DNA from 2 places in the Staphylococcus durrellii genome. Region 1 is predicted to be linked to the other one. Evidence: predicted binding sites of a transcription regulator. Region 1 holds the regulator's gene; the other holds the start of a gene.
The links. Region 1 encodes LexA, which represses DNA repair genes until DNA is damaged. Its sites were predicted from a motif close to CGAACATATGTTCG; they were not measured.
Positions count from the first base shown of each region.

Region 1 (7,728 bases):
AATGCATTTTACTAAAATATATATTTTATTTCAAGGAAGTTTCGCCTTAAATATATTTAACCTTAAGTATTATATCAATTTTAATTTAGATTTGTAAACATACATTGGTTTAAGTATTAACATTTTACTATTAAAGAAAAAAGACATAAGAGCCATGCTCTTATGTCTTTAATAATTTTAATTATAAGAGATTAATTAAAATGTTTGAATTTGATTTAATACGTTTTCTTTAGTGAAACCATATTTTTCAACTACTAAGTCACCAGGAGCACTAGCGCCAAATGTATCGATACCGATTACTTTACCTTCAGTACCTACATATTTATGCCAACCTAGTGATGAAGCCATTTCGATAGCTACACGTTTAGTAATTGATGATGGGATTACTGATTCTTTATATTCATCTGATTGTTGATCAAATGCGTTCCAGTTAGGCATAGATACAACACGCACACCTTTACCTTGAGCATCTAAATCTTTAGCAGCATCAACTGCTAAATTGACTTCTGAACCAGTAGCTAATAATAAGAATTCTGCATCTTTTTCAGATTCATATACAACGTAAGCACCTTTACGTACGCCTTCTTCAACTACTTCTTTAGGTAAGTCTAAAGCTGTTAAGTTTTGACGAGTCAATACTAATGAAGTTGGTGTGTTTTCTGATTCTAACGCTACTTCCCAAGCAACACGAGTTTCATTACCATCAGCAGGACGAATAACATTCATATTAGGAATAGCACGTAATCCAGCTAATTGCTCAACTGGTTCATGTGTAGGACCATCTTCACCAACAGCTATTGAATCATGTGTAAAGATAAATGTAGAGTTAAGTCCCATGATTGCTGATAATCTTAATGCTGGTTTTAGGTAGTCGCTAAATACAAAGAATGTTGCACCGTATGGATGTAAACCACCGTGAGCAGCCATACCATTAACAGCAGCACCCATTGCAAATTCACGAACACCGAACCAAATGTTTTTACCTTCTGGAGTAGTAGCATTAAAGTCATTAGAATCTTTAACATTTGATTTGTTTGAACCAGCTAAATCGGCTGAACCGCCAAAGAACGAAGGAACAGTTTTGCTGATTGCTTGAATAACTTCTCCTGAATCAGCACGAGAAGCACCACTGTGTCCTGCTTCAAATTCAGGTAAAGCATCTTGATAATTTTCTGGTAATTTACCACTAATAGCTAATTTAAAATCTGAACCTAATTCAGGATATTTAGAAACATATTCTTCAACTAATTTATTCCATGCTTCTTCATTTTCATTAGCACGCTTCAACATATTTTCTGAGAAGATTTCATAAACCTCATCTGGCACGTTGAAACGTTGTTCTGGATCTAGACCGTAATTTTCAAGTGCAAGCTTTCTTTCATCTTCACCTAAAGGTGCGCCATGTACGCCATGAGTGCCTGCTTTATTCGGAGCACCAAAACCAATAACAGTTTTGACTTCAATCATAGTTGGAGCATCTTGAGTTTTAGCTTTTTCAATTGCTTTGTCAATAGCATTTAAATCATTGCCATCTTTAACTAAAATATGATGCCATCCATATGATTCAAAGCGTTTTTTAACGTCTTCAGAAAAAGCTTTATTTAAATCACCATCTAGTGAAATATCATTAGAATCATATAATACGATTAATTTATCTAATTTATTGTGACCAGCGAATGAAGCTGCTTCATGTGAAATTCCTTCCATTAAGTCACCATCAGATGCAATTACATAAGTGTAATGGTCTACAACTTTAGCATCTTCTTTATTGAATTTACCTGCTAAATGTTTTTCAGCTAAAGCTAAACCAACTGACATTGCTAAACCTTGCCCAAGTGGACCTGTAGTTACTTCAACGCCATCAGTGTGTCTAAATTCAGGGTGACCTGGTGTTTTAGAACCCCACTGTCTAAATTGTTTTAATTCTTCAAGTTCTAAGCTTCCTGAAACATGTAATAAACTGTAAAGTAAAGCAGAACCATGTCCCGCAGATAAAACAAAACGGTCTCTGTTAAAGTAATCTTTTGATTGGGGATTAAAATTCAAGTGGCGAGTCCATAAAGTATACGCCATTGGTGCCGCACCCATAGGTAAACCTGGATGCCCTGAGTTTGCTTGTTCAACAGCATCGATACTCAAAGCTCTAATAGTATCAACAGCTAATTGGTCTTTTTTATTAAACATCTAAACAACTTCCTTTCTTAAGTAGCATAACACAACTACTATTATAACTTATTTATCTATTAATTTAAAAAAATAAGATTAGTTTTTGTTATTATCTTGCTCATTTTTATCTTCGTTATCTTTTTCATCTAATATCTTTTTAACTTTATCAGGTGTTACATCATTACCTTCAGGGTCAATAACTCTTGTATTTTCAATTTGCTGTTTGAAACCTTTTCTAAATGACTGTAAATAGGCTTCTCTAAGCTTAGACTGTTCTTTTGCCTCAGTTTCAGTTAAACCTGATTCTTTTTTCTTTTTAGCTAATTCATTAATTCTATCAATATTAACTTCATTACTACTCATAGCAATACCTCCATGGTTATTTACTCAATACAAATAGTATCAAAAAAGTGAGCGAAACTAAATGTTTTCGCTCACTTCAACATATCTATTGATACAGTATTACTACCGAATAATCGCAAATGTTTGGTTCGGTGTATGTTCGTCATTTTCATTGGAATTCTCATTAGATTTCATGGTGTTTGCCATTGTTCCCTTTGAAAGATTTGTAATCTGATGGTCCGTCATTTCGTACGTTTGTTCTGATTTAGTATCAAAATCTGCAGATATTAAAAAAATCACACATAGTACCATAGTAGCTAAAAGGACGATTAAATAAGTTTTGTATTGTTTTATATATTGTTTAGTCATTATATTCACTCCCAGAACGTTTGTTTGTATTACTAATTTATCAGAACACGCGTTCTATGTCAATGCAAAAACGAACAAACGTTTGTAAACAAATATAACTCATGCTATAATTGAGACAAATTAATTTAGGGAGTGCCTATTATGAGAGAATTAACTAAACGTCAAACAGAAATTTTCGATTATATTAAGCAAATCGTTCAATCTAAAGGATATCCACCAAGTGTTCGTGAAATAGGAGAAGCTGTTGGTTTAGCATCTAGTTCTACGGTTCACGGTCATTTATCTAGACTAGAAGAAAAAGGTTACATTCGTCGTGACCCTACAAAACCACGCGCCATAGAAATTGTTTCTGAACTATTAAGTGAACCTGTAAATAATGAAGAAACAATTCACGTCCCAGTAATTGGTAAAGTTACAGCTGGTATACCTATTACTGCTGTTGAAAATGTCGAAGAATACTTTCCATTACCGGAACATTTCACTTCTACTCATAACAGCGATATTTTCATATTAAATGTTGTTGGGGATAGTATGATTGAAGCTGGAATTTTAGATGGGGATAAAGTAATCGTTAGGAGCCAAACTATTGCTGAGAACGGAGATATTATTGTAGCTATGACAGAAGAAAATGAAGCTACAGTAAAAAGATTTTATAAAGAAAAAACACGTTATAGACTTCAACCTGAAAATAGCACAATGGAACCTATATATTTAGAGCAAGTGACAGTTCTTGGTAAAGTTGTCGGTCTTTTTAGAGAAATGTAATTTACACTAGACACTCTCATAAAATTAAACGACTTGTGGTTAATACAATAAAAATAAGCGATTGAGTCTAAGACTCAATCGCTTATTTTTTCTCTAAAACGTCTTTAATTTTTTCTAATATATCGGCTTTTTTCTTTTGTTTTTTAGCCTTCATAAATATCTCATCCTTACACACTAAAGATACCCTGAAAACATTTTGTTAAACATTAATTTGTGTAATTTTCAGTCCAGTAAGGTTGTTTATTCGAATTAAATGATACACCTACTCCAAGTTTGTGATAACTTGTACGTAAAATGTTTTTTCTATGGCCTAGAGAGTTCATTAAGCCTTCATGAGCATATATGCTATCAACTTGCCCATAAGCTAAATTTTCACCAGCAGCATTAAAATTAATATTATCTGCCTTAAGTCTATCAAATGGCGAATTACCTTTTAAATCTGTATGGTCAAAATAATGATGTTGCGCCATATCGTCACTATGCTTACGTGCTGTATTAGATGCTTCATCACTATAAGATAGCGTTGATAGATTGTGTTGAACTCGTTCAGCATTAACAAGATCAAAATTTTGCAATTCAAAGCTTTTTTTCAATTCATCTGAAGGTGGTCCGTATTGTCCACGCAAGCGATTTTCCATTTGATTACTTACCAATAAGATTGATGTTAGATTATTTTTACTGTGTTTATCATAAAATGCAGTTGTATATATATTATGTTTATGGAAAGTATCGTATTCTTTATTATCAATTTCATAACGCACGTTATCTTTACGTTTTTCAGTTATTGGCTTACCTAAACGTTGACGCACTAATTCCTTAGGCGTGCCATATTTTATTTTCGATTGTGAAGAAATTACGTTTTGGTTAGTATATAAGCCATTAACTTTACTATCAATATAACTGACCATTATAAAATCTTGATAATCTTTCGTATAGTAACTATACCATTTTGTACCATATTCATTCGTTGTTATCCTTTGTGCTTTGCCTAATTTATTTTCAACCTGAGCTTTAGTCATATTCATTTGAACATTATTCAATGCAAATTCTTGTTTACTAGGTATCTTCAACTCTTTATTTGCGATATTATCATTGTTCGTCCAAGCATCTACTTTAGTTCTAGCTTGTTGTTGGACATGCATCATAAAATCAGGTTCTTTAATAGGTAAAACAATTATTAACCCTAGAAATATAATAATATAAAATAATAGTTTTCGGATGTTAAACACCTACTATAAGTTAGTCTCTATCACCGTTAAAAATAGAGTTACGTACAATTACATAATCTACTTTTCTTAATGAAGTTAAATCATTACCACCTGCATATGAAATTGAACTTTGTAAATCTTGTTGCATTTCTACTAAAGTATCTTTTAAAGACCCTTTATGTTCTACAAACATTTTTTTACCTTCGACGTTTTTGTGTTCACCTTTTTGGAATTCAGAAGCACTACCAAAATATTCTTTGTATAGCTTACCTTCTAATTCAACTGTTTCACCAGGCGATTCTTCGTGAGCAGCAAATAATGATCCAACCATAACCATAGATGCCCCAAAACGAATAGATTTCGCAATATCACCATGTGTTCTTATACCACCATCAGCAATAATTGGTTTACGAGCCGCTTTACTACAATGATTTAGTGCTGATAATTGCCAGCCACCAGTACCGAAACCTGTCTTAATTTTAGTTATACAAACACGTCCTGGACCAATACCAACTTTAGTAGCATCTGCACCTGCATTTTCTAACTCACGAACCCCTTCTGGTGTACCAACATTACCTGCGATAATAAATGTATCTGGTATATGTTTTTTAATATGTTTAATCATATTAATTACTGAGTCAGAGTGACCATGTGCTATATCAATTGTTATATATTCAGGAATTACATTTTCTGCTTTAAGTTGTTCTACAAAACCAAATTCACGTTCTTTAACCCCGACAGAGATAGAGGCAAATAAACCTTGATCTTGCATTTTACTTATGAAAGGAATTCGAGCTTCCTCATCAAAACGATGCATAATATAGAAATAATCATTTTGAGCGAACCATTCTGCTAAAGATTCATTCATTACTGTTTGCATATTAGCTGGAACAACTGGTAATTTGAATGATTTAGGCCCAAATTTTATCGTCGTATCACATTCTGACCTGCTATTAACTATACATTTATTAGGTATAAGTTGGATATCTTCATAATCAAAAATTTTCATAATATATATACTCCTAACATTTTTATTAAAACAACTATTAAATGGTAAGCATTATCGCCAAATAATGAACAAATATAGTCACAAATAATTAAATATATAGTTATTTACGAACAATCATTTATTCGGCTTTATTACCAATAGATAATATACATTGTTTTATATCAAATGTAAACGGGCTTTAGTACTAATTTACCAACTTGATTTTTTAACACCTGGAATTTGACCTTTATGAGCATGTTCTCGAAAAGCAATTCTAGACATTTCAAATTTTCTTAATACGCCTCTCGGTCTACCTGTTACTTTACAACGACGTGTTAACCTAGTTGGTGAAGAATCTCTTGGTAATTTGCGTAAAGCTTCATAATCACCCTTAGCTTTAAGCTCTTTACGTAATTCATAATATTGATTAACGAGTGCTTCTCGTTTTTGTTCTTTAGCTATTTTTGATTTTTTAGCCATTATAATTCCTCCTATCAAATCGTAACGATTACGTTTTAAATATTATCACATAATTTTAATTTATCAACTATAAATTATTAAATTATCCATTATACTGTTTTGATTAGCTATAACTTCTCTGTTTTCATCAAAATTTACAACTGAATTATTGCGCTATGTATGAGCATGTGATACAATCTTAAATCGTAAGCATTACTAATTAGAGAAAGGATGTTATATTTTGCGCGTAAACATAACTTTAGCTTGCACTGAATGCGGCGATCGTAACTATATAACTACAAAAAATAAGCGTACTAATCCTGAAAGAATTGAATTGAAAAAATTCTGTCCTAGATTGAACAAATATACGTTACATCGCGAAACAAAGTAAAAGTAAAATTCAAACTTATCTTTTAATACGACAAAATCATCACTTGGGTGGTGATTTTTTTATCTTATTTTGTAATATAAAATGATTTGTCCTATATTTAATAATAATAAATCAATTTTAAAATCACCTGTTAAAAAGCGTTGCCTCTCACAAATTTATGAGAGGCAACGCTTTTTATAATAAATATATGATTTTAATCAGCAACTTTTAAGTCTACGTCGTTTATATCTATTCCTAATGCTTTGGCTACACCTCTACCATAGTTTTCATCTGCTTTGTAGCAATGACGAATATGTCTATGTTGTACTTGTAAAGTAGTACCTTGCATTTCATTTGCAGTATTTTCAAAAATACGCTCTTGTTGTTCTTTCGATTGCAATCTAAATAATTTCCCAGGTTGTTCAAAGTAATTATCATCATCTTGTCTAAAATCATATTCATATGCTTCACCTTCTATTTCAAGGCCTGGTTTTTTATATTCAGGTTGACTTTCATAAGCACCTTCGCTATTTGGATAATAATGAGTTCCGCCACCTTGGTTATTATCTAAAATTCTCATTTGACCATCTCTACTAAACGGGCAAATATTTTCAACTCCTACACCTCGAGGTTGGTTAACTGGAATTTGCCAATGGTTAACACCTAATCTGTAACGCTGAGCGTCTCCATAAGAGAAAAGACGCCCTTGTAACATCTTGTCAGGTGAAAAATCAATACCTGGCACAATATTCGTTGGTGCAAATGCCACTTGTTCTACGTCTTGGAAATAGTTGTCAGGATTTCGATTTAATTCGAATTCACCAACTTCTATTAAAGGATAATCTCCTTTATACCATACTTTAGTTAAATCAAAAGGATTATCTTTATGATTGCGCGCTTGTTCTTCAGTCATAACTTGAATATACATTTTCCATTTCGGATAATCTTTGTTCTCAATCGAATCAAATAAATCTCTTTGCGATGATTCTCTGTCGTATGCAATCGTTTGAGCAGCTTCCTCAGGTTGTAAATTTTCAATGCCTTGTTGCGTTCTATGATGG
Region 1 covers NZ_JADIIO010000001.1:1,451,214-1,458,941, forward strand. The annotation lists gene tkt (transketolase) at 196-2,184, opposite strand; gene ISP02_RS07065 (DUF896 domain-containing protein) at 2,263-2,529, opposite strand; gene sosA (DNA damage-induced cell division inhibitor SosA) at 2,632-2,877, opposite strand; gene lexA (transcriptional repressor LexA) at 3,019-3,642, shown strand; gene ISP02_RS07080 (CAP domain-containing protein) at 3,849-4,871, opposite strand; gene guaC (GMP reductase) at 4,882-5,859, opposite strand; gene rpsN (30S ribosomal protein S14) at 6,049-6,318, opposite strand; gene rpmG (50S ribosomal protein L33) at 6,539-6,688, shown strand; gene ISP02_RS07100 (catalase) at 6,882-7,728, opposite strand, start outside.

Region 2 (7,728 bases), 580 kb from region 1:
TCTTTACTTTAGGTATCTTTTTAGTATTTATCGTTCCTTTTGCTGAACCTTTTTTACCTATGATTCCTAAAATAGGGGATAATATTCAGGATTCACTTAAATATATACCTTTTAGTTATTTAACTGATAAAACAACGTCTGGAGATTATACTTTCAGTCATTGGCAATGGTTTATTTCTAGTGCATCAATTATTATACTTTTTGTAATTAATTTATTTTATGTGGCTAAAAAAGATATATAAAAATTTTAGATTTAAATATAAAGAGGCCCGTTAGATTATATATTCTAACGGGTCTTTTTATTGTTATTATATTTTGAAAATGATAATACTTATTTGATGCATTGCTATGAAAGTTACTTATGGAGTAACTGTTCTACAATCGAATCATAAACTGCTTTCCATAACTGTGAGTCCGTTTTATAACGATTAGTAATAATAGCATGAACTTCATTCGACTTCTCTTCATAGGAAGCATCATCTTTATTTGGCAAATTAGCGCGGCTTTCTTCAACGAATTTTTGTGCTTGTCTAGCACGTGGCCCCCATACCGTTTCTTGTTGGTACTCATCGTTTAAAAAAACAAAGATTGGAATACTTCGCGCAGTCCCATTAGTTAAGTATTGATCAATTAAATTAGTATCATCATCGCGATGGAACACGCGTACTTCTAGATTTAATTGTTCAGTAATACTTTTTAATATGGGAAGGTTCATCATGGCATCTCCGCACCAATCCTCCGTTATAACTAACACTTTACTATAATTTAATGACTTAATTTTTGTCAGCCTATCATCTTCTTGTGGAAGTGAAAAAGAGTTATAGATTGTAATTAAATCTTCTTTATTTTCACTCATTTGCTCAATATACTCATTGAGTGGCTGACTATCATTAAAATAAGTCTTTAAGCTTGTCATTATGTAACCCCCTTTAGATATTGATGTTATTATAGCAAATTAATATATTATGGGAAATTATTTTACCTAAAAAATTAATGATTTAAACTAACTTGTTGAGCTAAGGGATGCAACAATAAAAGGGCTATGCTATATTTGAAACATAAGGTCGGAGTGTGAAATATTGATGAATAAGAATTTGTACATGAAAATAACGATATCTTTAATTTTTCTTATTTTAAGTATTGTAGGATTAGTGATTGGGGTACATATAAAAAATGAAAAATCGACCGATTTATCTTCGTTTACAATAGATGATATTGCAGTCGGAGACAAATTTAAACACTTAGGATATGAGAAAAATAATAAAATAAAACTTGATAGATATTCTTTTTATAATAAAATAAATCATCCTAATTTAGTGATTAAAGTCGCTAAGAAATCTAAGATTGTTATGGGTATTACGCTCACAGGAGATAAAGATATCAAAACAATTGATAATGTACATATTAATGATTCTTTTGAGGATTTAAAGCGTAAATTAGGCTGTAATTATACAGAACGTAAATTGGGTAAAGGGTACAAACTTATCCAATATATAGATAAAATGCATCGTATTAAGTTATCTGCGGTTATTAAGCATGAGGAAATTAAAAAGTTTGAGTTTTACAAACAATAAGTAATTTACATAGTAACTTTGAAGTTAACTTTTATTCTTAATCAGATATAACTATATAAATATAATCTAAATTTAAATGGCGGTTGGTATTGTGGATAAAATTACCTTTTTGAATGAACTTGAACAAGAACTCAATCATTTACCGAGAAAAGCTAGAGACAATAAAATGTATGAGTATGAAGAATACTTTTTTGAGGAGGAACAAAGGGGGAAAAATGAGTACCAAATTGTGGGTGAACTAGAATCTCCTAGAACATTAGGGAAAGAAATAATGGCGCAAAACGCTATTAGTTATGCCGAATATAGAACAAATGCTCAGACGATTTTCAAAGCGATTATGGCATCATTAGGTATGGGTATTGTATCGCTACTCATTATTTTAATACCAATGATTTTTGTAGCTTTTTTTATGTTTATATTATTATTAATTGCACTGTTATTCTTTATTTCACCAATTTTACTCATCGTGCATGGTTTGATAAATGGAAATGTGAGTTTGGCTTTAAGTAATTATTTATTTGCTTTTTCGTATACAGGGTTAGGCATCGTCTTATTTGTGTTAATTTTAAAACTAGCTGAATTAGTTTACCGTATCATTTTGAGTTATTTACGTTGGAATATAAAAAATATTAAGGGAAGTGCGGCTAAATGAGGAAGTTATTCATTAGTGGACTAGTTTTATTTGTCATCTGTTTTTCATTTGCCTGTATTTCATGGTTTACATTTGAACAACAAGATAATAAAACCAATAAAGCACATAAGAATCTTGACGGTAATGATATTAATAATTTAAACGTAAATACAAAATTGGCTAAAGTAAATGTAATACACGGTAAAAAATTGGCTATTAATTATAAAGGAACAAAAGATGTTGAAATTGATAAGCATGATGGTAAATTATTTGTTAAAGAAAAAAATAACAACGAAGATCATTATGGTCTAAACTTTAACCCGTTCAAAAGCATGGAAAGTGAATTAACTATTACAGTACCTAAAAATCAGGAGAATCGCTTAAATATGTATTTAAATTCTGAAACGATCAACATGAATGGCTTGAAATTAGGTAAAGTTAACATCAAAACTACTTACAATGGTGGCGATGGTTTGAACATAAAAAATACGCAGTTTGAAAATTTAAAATATCGTTCTAAATCTGCGCCAGTGTATTTGCGGAACACTATTATTAAAAATGGTGATATTAAAACAACTAGAGAAATTGATGTAAATAACTCATTGATGAAAAATTCTGTGCTACTATCTCGAAACAAGAGTATTAACTTAAAAGAAATGAAAAGTACATCTGACATCAAAGCATCGACGACTAAAGGGAATATTCATATGTCATATGCTACGAAACCTAAAGACACATTGCTGAAATTGAATCCTGACAATGGTAAAGCACATGTTGATAATAAATACTTTAAAAATAGTAAGGTAGGTAATAGCCATAATGTTCTAGAATTTTATACAGACTATGGCAATATCTTTATTAAATAAATGAAATATAAAACTGCTCTTTTCTAAGGAAACACGACTAAGTGTAATTTGAAAAGAGCAGTTTTATTGAAAAGTGAATAGTAGATTAAATATAATGTTTTAATTAATATGTTGCAAAAGTTAGATTAGTATCTATTTGGCCTTCAAAGCTATGCTGATCTAGTGGCTGTCCTTCTAGCCATTGTTGAAAATTAAATTGTGTGGGCGCTTTATTTTCACCTAATGTAATCCAAGCTGACAGGGATTGTGGCTCATACATACTCGTATGAATTGTTCCAGACCAGCTATTAAATAGTTTACTGTATATTTCATTTGAAGGATTATTAAAAAGTTTAAAGGCTTCGTGCTTAGAAATTTGTTCTGGAGCTTGTGCAATTAATCTGTCTAAACGCTCAATTGATTCTTTCGTATAATTTCTATTTTCATGTGTCAATAGCTTAAAATGATTAGTGCAAGTCTTATCATATCTCACATCGATAGTTCTTGGTGTTACTTCAATAATAGCGTGATTTAAATTTTTATCCATTACAATATAGCTAAAAGAACTTCTATGTGGTAATGACTTTAATAATTGAATTGCTTCTGGAACATCCTTGCAATATTCTAATACTAAGCGTCCTATCATATAGCATACGAAACCATCACCAGGGTGTTTACGATGCATAAAATTATATGCCATAACTAATCCTGACTCGTTCATGCCATCCATGCGACCGGTTACGCGTGAAGTAGGCCCTAATTGTGCTAGCCCTCCATCATTCGGTTTAAATAATAGATAGCGCGCATCATACGTTGCTGGATGGTAATCGTAATTGCGAACCATGTAATCATTACCTAAAAAGACGGTACAGCCACTGTTTTTTAATGGCGTAAAACGGTAATGTGCAAAGTTTAATATCATTTGGTTCGTTGGCAAATTTAATACTTCTTGCATTCCAATAATTTCTTCCCAAATATGAGGGGCATAATGTTGAAAAATCTCGTATGTTTCTTTTATATGGATATCAAACCGAGGCATACGTTTACGCCATTCCTTTTCTCTGTTCTTCAAAAGAGGGGTTTGTTGCATCCATTGTGCAGTTTTGACGCCTAAGTCAAAATGAGAACCCCTGTGGGTCATTATATCTGATTTTACATTTTGCATAATTGATAACGCTCCTAATGTCACTTTATATAACAATATTGTAACTTTAATGTAATTTTATATTAATTGCTATTATTAATAGTTGTGTATATGATGATTATAACATCGATGATAAATTAATTATTAACTCTATGAGGTGATATTATGAGTAATTATTATGAACAATTTAAATCAGCAGTCGCAGCATGGTGGAACAACTAAAACTTACTAATATTAAACGGCTACTAGTATAGTAGTCGTTTTTATTGTTCTTCAAATCTTTAATAATATCACTCACATTTAAATTATGATATTATATAAATGTTAAATAAAGTATTCAATCTTATATCTTTAACAGAAGTATATTATTAATAGTGTAAGCATATCATATAATATTATGTTTTTTATTAGAATATATTTCCCAATAATAGGTATACTTTTATTGATGCTTTTAAGTATGCTATCATTAAAGATAGTGATGTTAATAAATTATTGAGGTGAATCAGAATGTTGAATTTTATTAAAGGTTTAATTAAATTTGTACTTGGTACAATCTTAACTGTATCACTTTTAGCTGGTGTTGGTGCAGTGGTATTTGCTTATATTTTCAAAAAAGACTTTGAAGACATCGAAAGCAAAACAAAAGAAATCGTATCAGATATTGAAGCTAATAATTAATTATAAAAATAGAACACGTTACGTGTTCTATTTTTTTGTATAAGTCTTCGATAATCTTAATGTCTATCATTATAATCATTAAGGCAATTGCGTATACACTAAGCCAATTCTCTACTCTATTCCTCCTACATGGCTATTTAAAATCATATGAGTTTGATTAAGTTTAATATTGATTAATATTTATAATTGTTGAATTTTTGTAATGTCTAATAAAGAAATTTTAATGTTTTCACCGTCATCATGTTTTATCCCAGTAAGATACATATTTATCATATCGATATGATTCACCGTTAACGATAATGATTTAAGCCATCCTTCTTGATAATATTCAAGCTGAACAGGTCGATCGTTATGCAAAGACTGATTCAAATGTATATTTAACTCATTTAATTGATCGTCCGATAGAATGGGACGGTCTATTTTATTTTGATCAATTATATAGTTTTGAATCGTTTCAAATTGTTCTGGCAATGTGGCAAAGGGTGCCCATTTAACCATTCCTCTGCCCATAGGGATATCTTTAGACAGATATTCTCTTGGGATTTTTCTATAATCGCTTTCTAGTTTATATTGATCTGGAATCATCGAAATCACCTCAACACAATAATAGAACATATGTTCTGTTAAATGCAAGTGATTTTTTACATGAATATAAAAAAGAAATACATATTTCTATATAATCAGTCATTGCCAAAAACAGACCAAAACATCTTGATATGTCTTGGTCTGTGTGTAGTCTGTTCGAAAAGCATGAATGTAAAGTATCGGCTTAATAAAGTGATAAATAATATTAGTAGCGTAATTACAATAACTGTTTTAAAGTAAGACAACTGTGATATTTTAATGAATTTTTAGTTAGTACATGTCAACCACAGTAAATAGCTAATGAGCCGATAGGTGTTATTTTAGGACTTAAATATGAACCAATTACACTATTATAAATCATGCCTTATTTGAGTATTTTCAGAAACGTCGGTTTGATTAATTGTTAGCGAATCGATTAATACAGTGTGTAAGTTATTTATCACTGATGATAAAAACGCTAGACATGAAACTAGTACCGATAACGTGTACAAGTAAATTATGGCTAGCAGCAAATGTAAGTATATTACCCAGTAGGTGATTAATACCTAAAATTTCTAAATTAAAGAAGAAAAGGCATACTTCAATGGAAAAAAATACGGTACTTCTTTTAGTACTTTTTAGTATGTACTAGGCGGTGTTTAGCGCGCTAACAATACGAATACAATTGCTATAAATATTGCAATAAAGTCACTAGCAATGATAAATAGGTAATATTACTTTTTTATTTAAGTCCAAAGTATGTGCGATAGCTAAAACAATTGGCGTCAAAATAAGTGCATCATCAGCATTAACAAAATTGAACTTACACAGCTTAACATCGGATATTTACTATAAACAGATAAAACATAGTGTTGCATCATAAATGATAGACGATAAACATAAAATTTAATTAATTGTTATTCTCAGCTAACTTTAATAAAATGAAGTTATATCAATATTGGAGGGGTTTTCATGACAACAATAGGTTATATTGGTTCATATACTAAAAAAGAAGGGAAAGGCATTTATCGTTTTGAGCTAGATGAAGCAAAAGGTCAAATTACCACAGCAGAAACTGGCTATGAAATTGAAGCATCTACATACTTAGTACAATATAACTCATATTTATATGCCATTACACGTGAAGGAGACGATTGTGGTGTAGCAAGCTTTGAAATAGGCGATAAAGGTAAATTAACTTTGATTAATAAATGTCTTGAATCTACTGCTGGTACAGGCTGTTATGTGTCAGTTTCTCCAGATGGGCAATTTTTATTTGAATCTGTTTACGGTGCAGGATTAGCTCGAATATATGAATTAGATACAACTTCAGGAAAAGTAGTCAAATTGATTCAAGAATTACAGCATACTTATCCTGTAGGTCCTAATGAAAGACAAGAGCATCCTCATATACACTTATTAGACACAACACCTGATAATTATGTAGTTGCTATGGACTTAGGATCTGATAGAGTAGTTACTTATCAATATGGACAACAAGGATTAACTGAATATGCAGTGACTCAGTTTGAACCTGGTGACGGACCGCGTCATATTACATTTAATGGTAATAATAAATACGCTTATATCGTTCATGAATTATCCAATATCGTAAGTGTCGTAAGTTATCATGATGGAAAATTTAAAGAAGTAGAAAGACACAGCACTATACCAGACGACTTTACAGGAGATACTAAATTAGCTGGAGTTAGACTTTCTCAAGATCAACAGTTTTTATATATAAGTAATAGGGGTCACGACAGTATAGCAATTTTTAAAGTAGCTAATGATGGTTCGTCTCTAGAATTAATTAACATTACGCATAGTGGTGGGGAATTCCCACGTGACTTTAATATATCTAACTCAGATGATTATTTAGTTTGTGCACATCAAGAAGGTGACTATGCATTAACATTATTCACTAGAGATAAAAATACAGGCGAATTAACTCAAATTGATAATCATGCAGAAGCAGCAGAAGGGGTATGTGTTAAATTTTTACAATAAAGTTAGTAAAATGAATAATTTCAAGAAGGAAATAGGTCATCCTTGAAACATAAAAATAGCAGCTCTACATGAGCTGCTATTTTTATGTTTTGTTTCAATGTTATTTATTAAAGAATGTTTTAATATATTTAAATTTACCTTTGTAAGGTGGGAAGATAATGCTAGATTCTAAACGCGTTGTTTTGAAAATATAAGATTTTGCATGACTAAAAGTATCAAAACTATATTTACCATGATAATGGCCGATACCTGAGTTTCCCACGCCTCCAAACGGTAAGTTGGGAT
Region 2 covers NZ_JADIIO010000001.1:869,337-877,064, forward strand. The annotation lists gene pmtD (phenol-soluble modulin export ABC transporter permease subunit PmtD) at 1-242, shown strand, start outside; gene ISP02_RS04105 (thioredoxin family protein) at 356-916, opposite strand; gene ISP02_RS04110 (hypothetical protein) at 1,080-1,574, shown strand; gene ISP02_RS04115 (HAAS signaling domain-containing protein) at 1,666-2,226, shown strand; gene ISP02_RS04120 (DUF4097 family beta strand repeat-containing protein) at 2,223-3,071, shown strand; gene ISP02_RS04125 (C45 family autoproteolytic acyltransferase/hydolase) at 3,175-4,215, opposite strand; gene ISP02_RS04130 (hypothetical protein) at 4,702-4,872, shown strand; gene ISP02_RS04135 (YolD-like family protein) at 5,053-5,457, opposite strand; gene ISP02_RS13255 (ArsB/NhaD family transporter) at 5,738-5,818, opposite strand; gene pglS (6-phosphogluconolactonase) at 6,409-7,443, shown strand; gene ISP02_RS04150 (aldehyde dehydrogenase) at 7,544-7,728, opposite strand, start outside.
Region 2: ISP02_RS04135 (YolD-like family protein) is a predicted target of LexA. The motif match lies at 5,481-5,494, and genes of this name have one in related genera.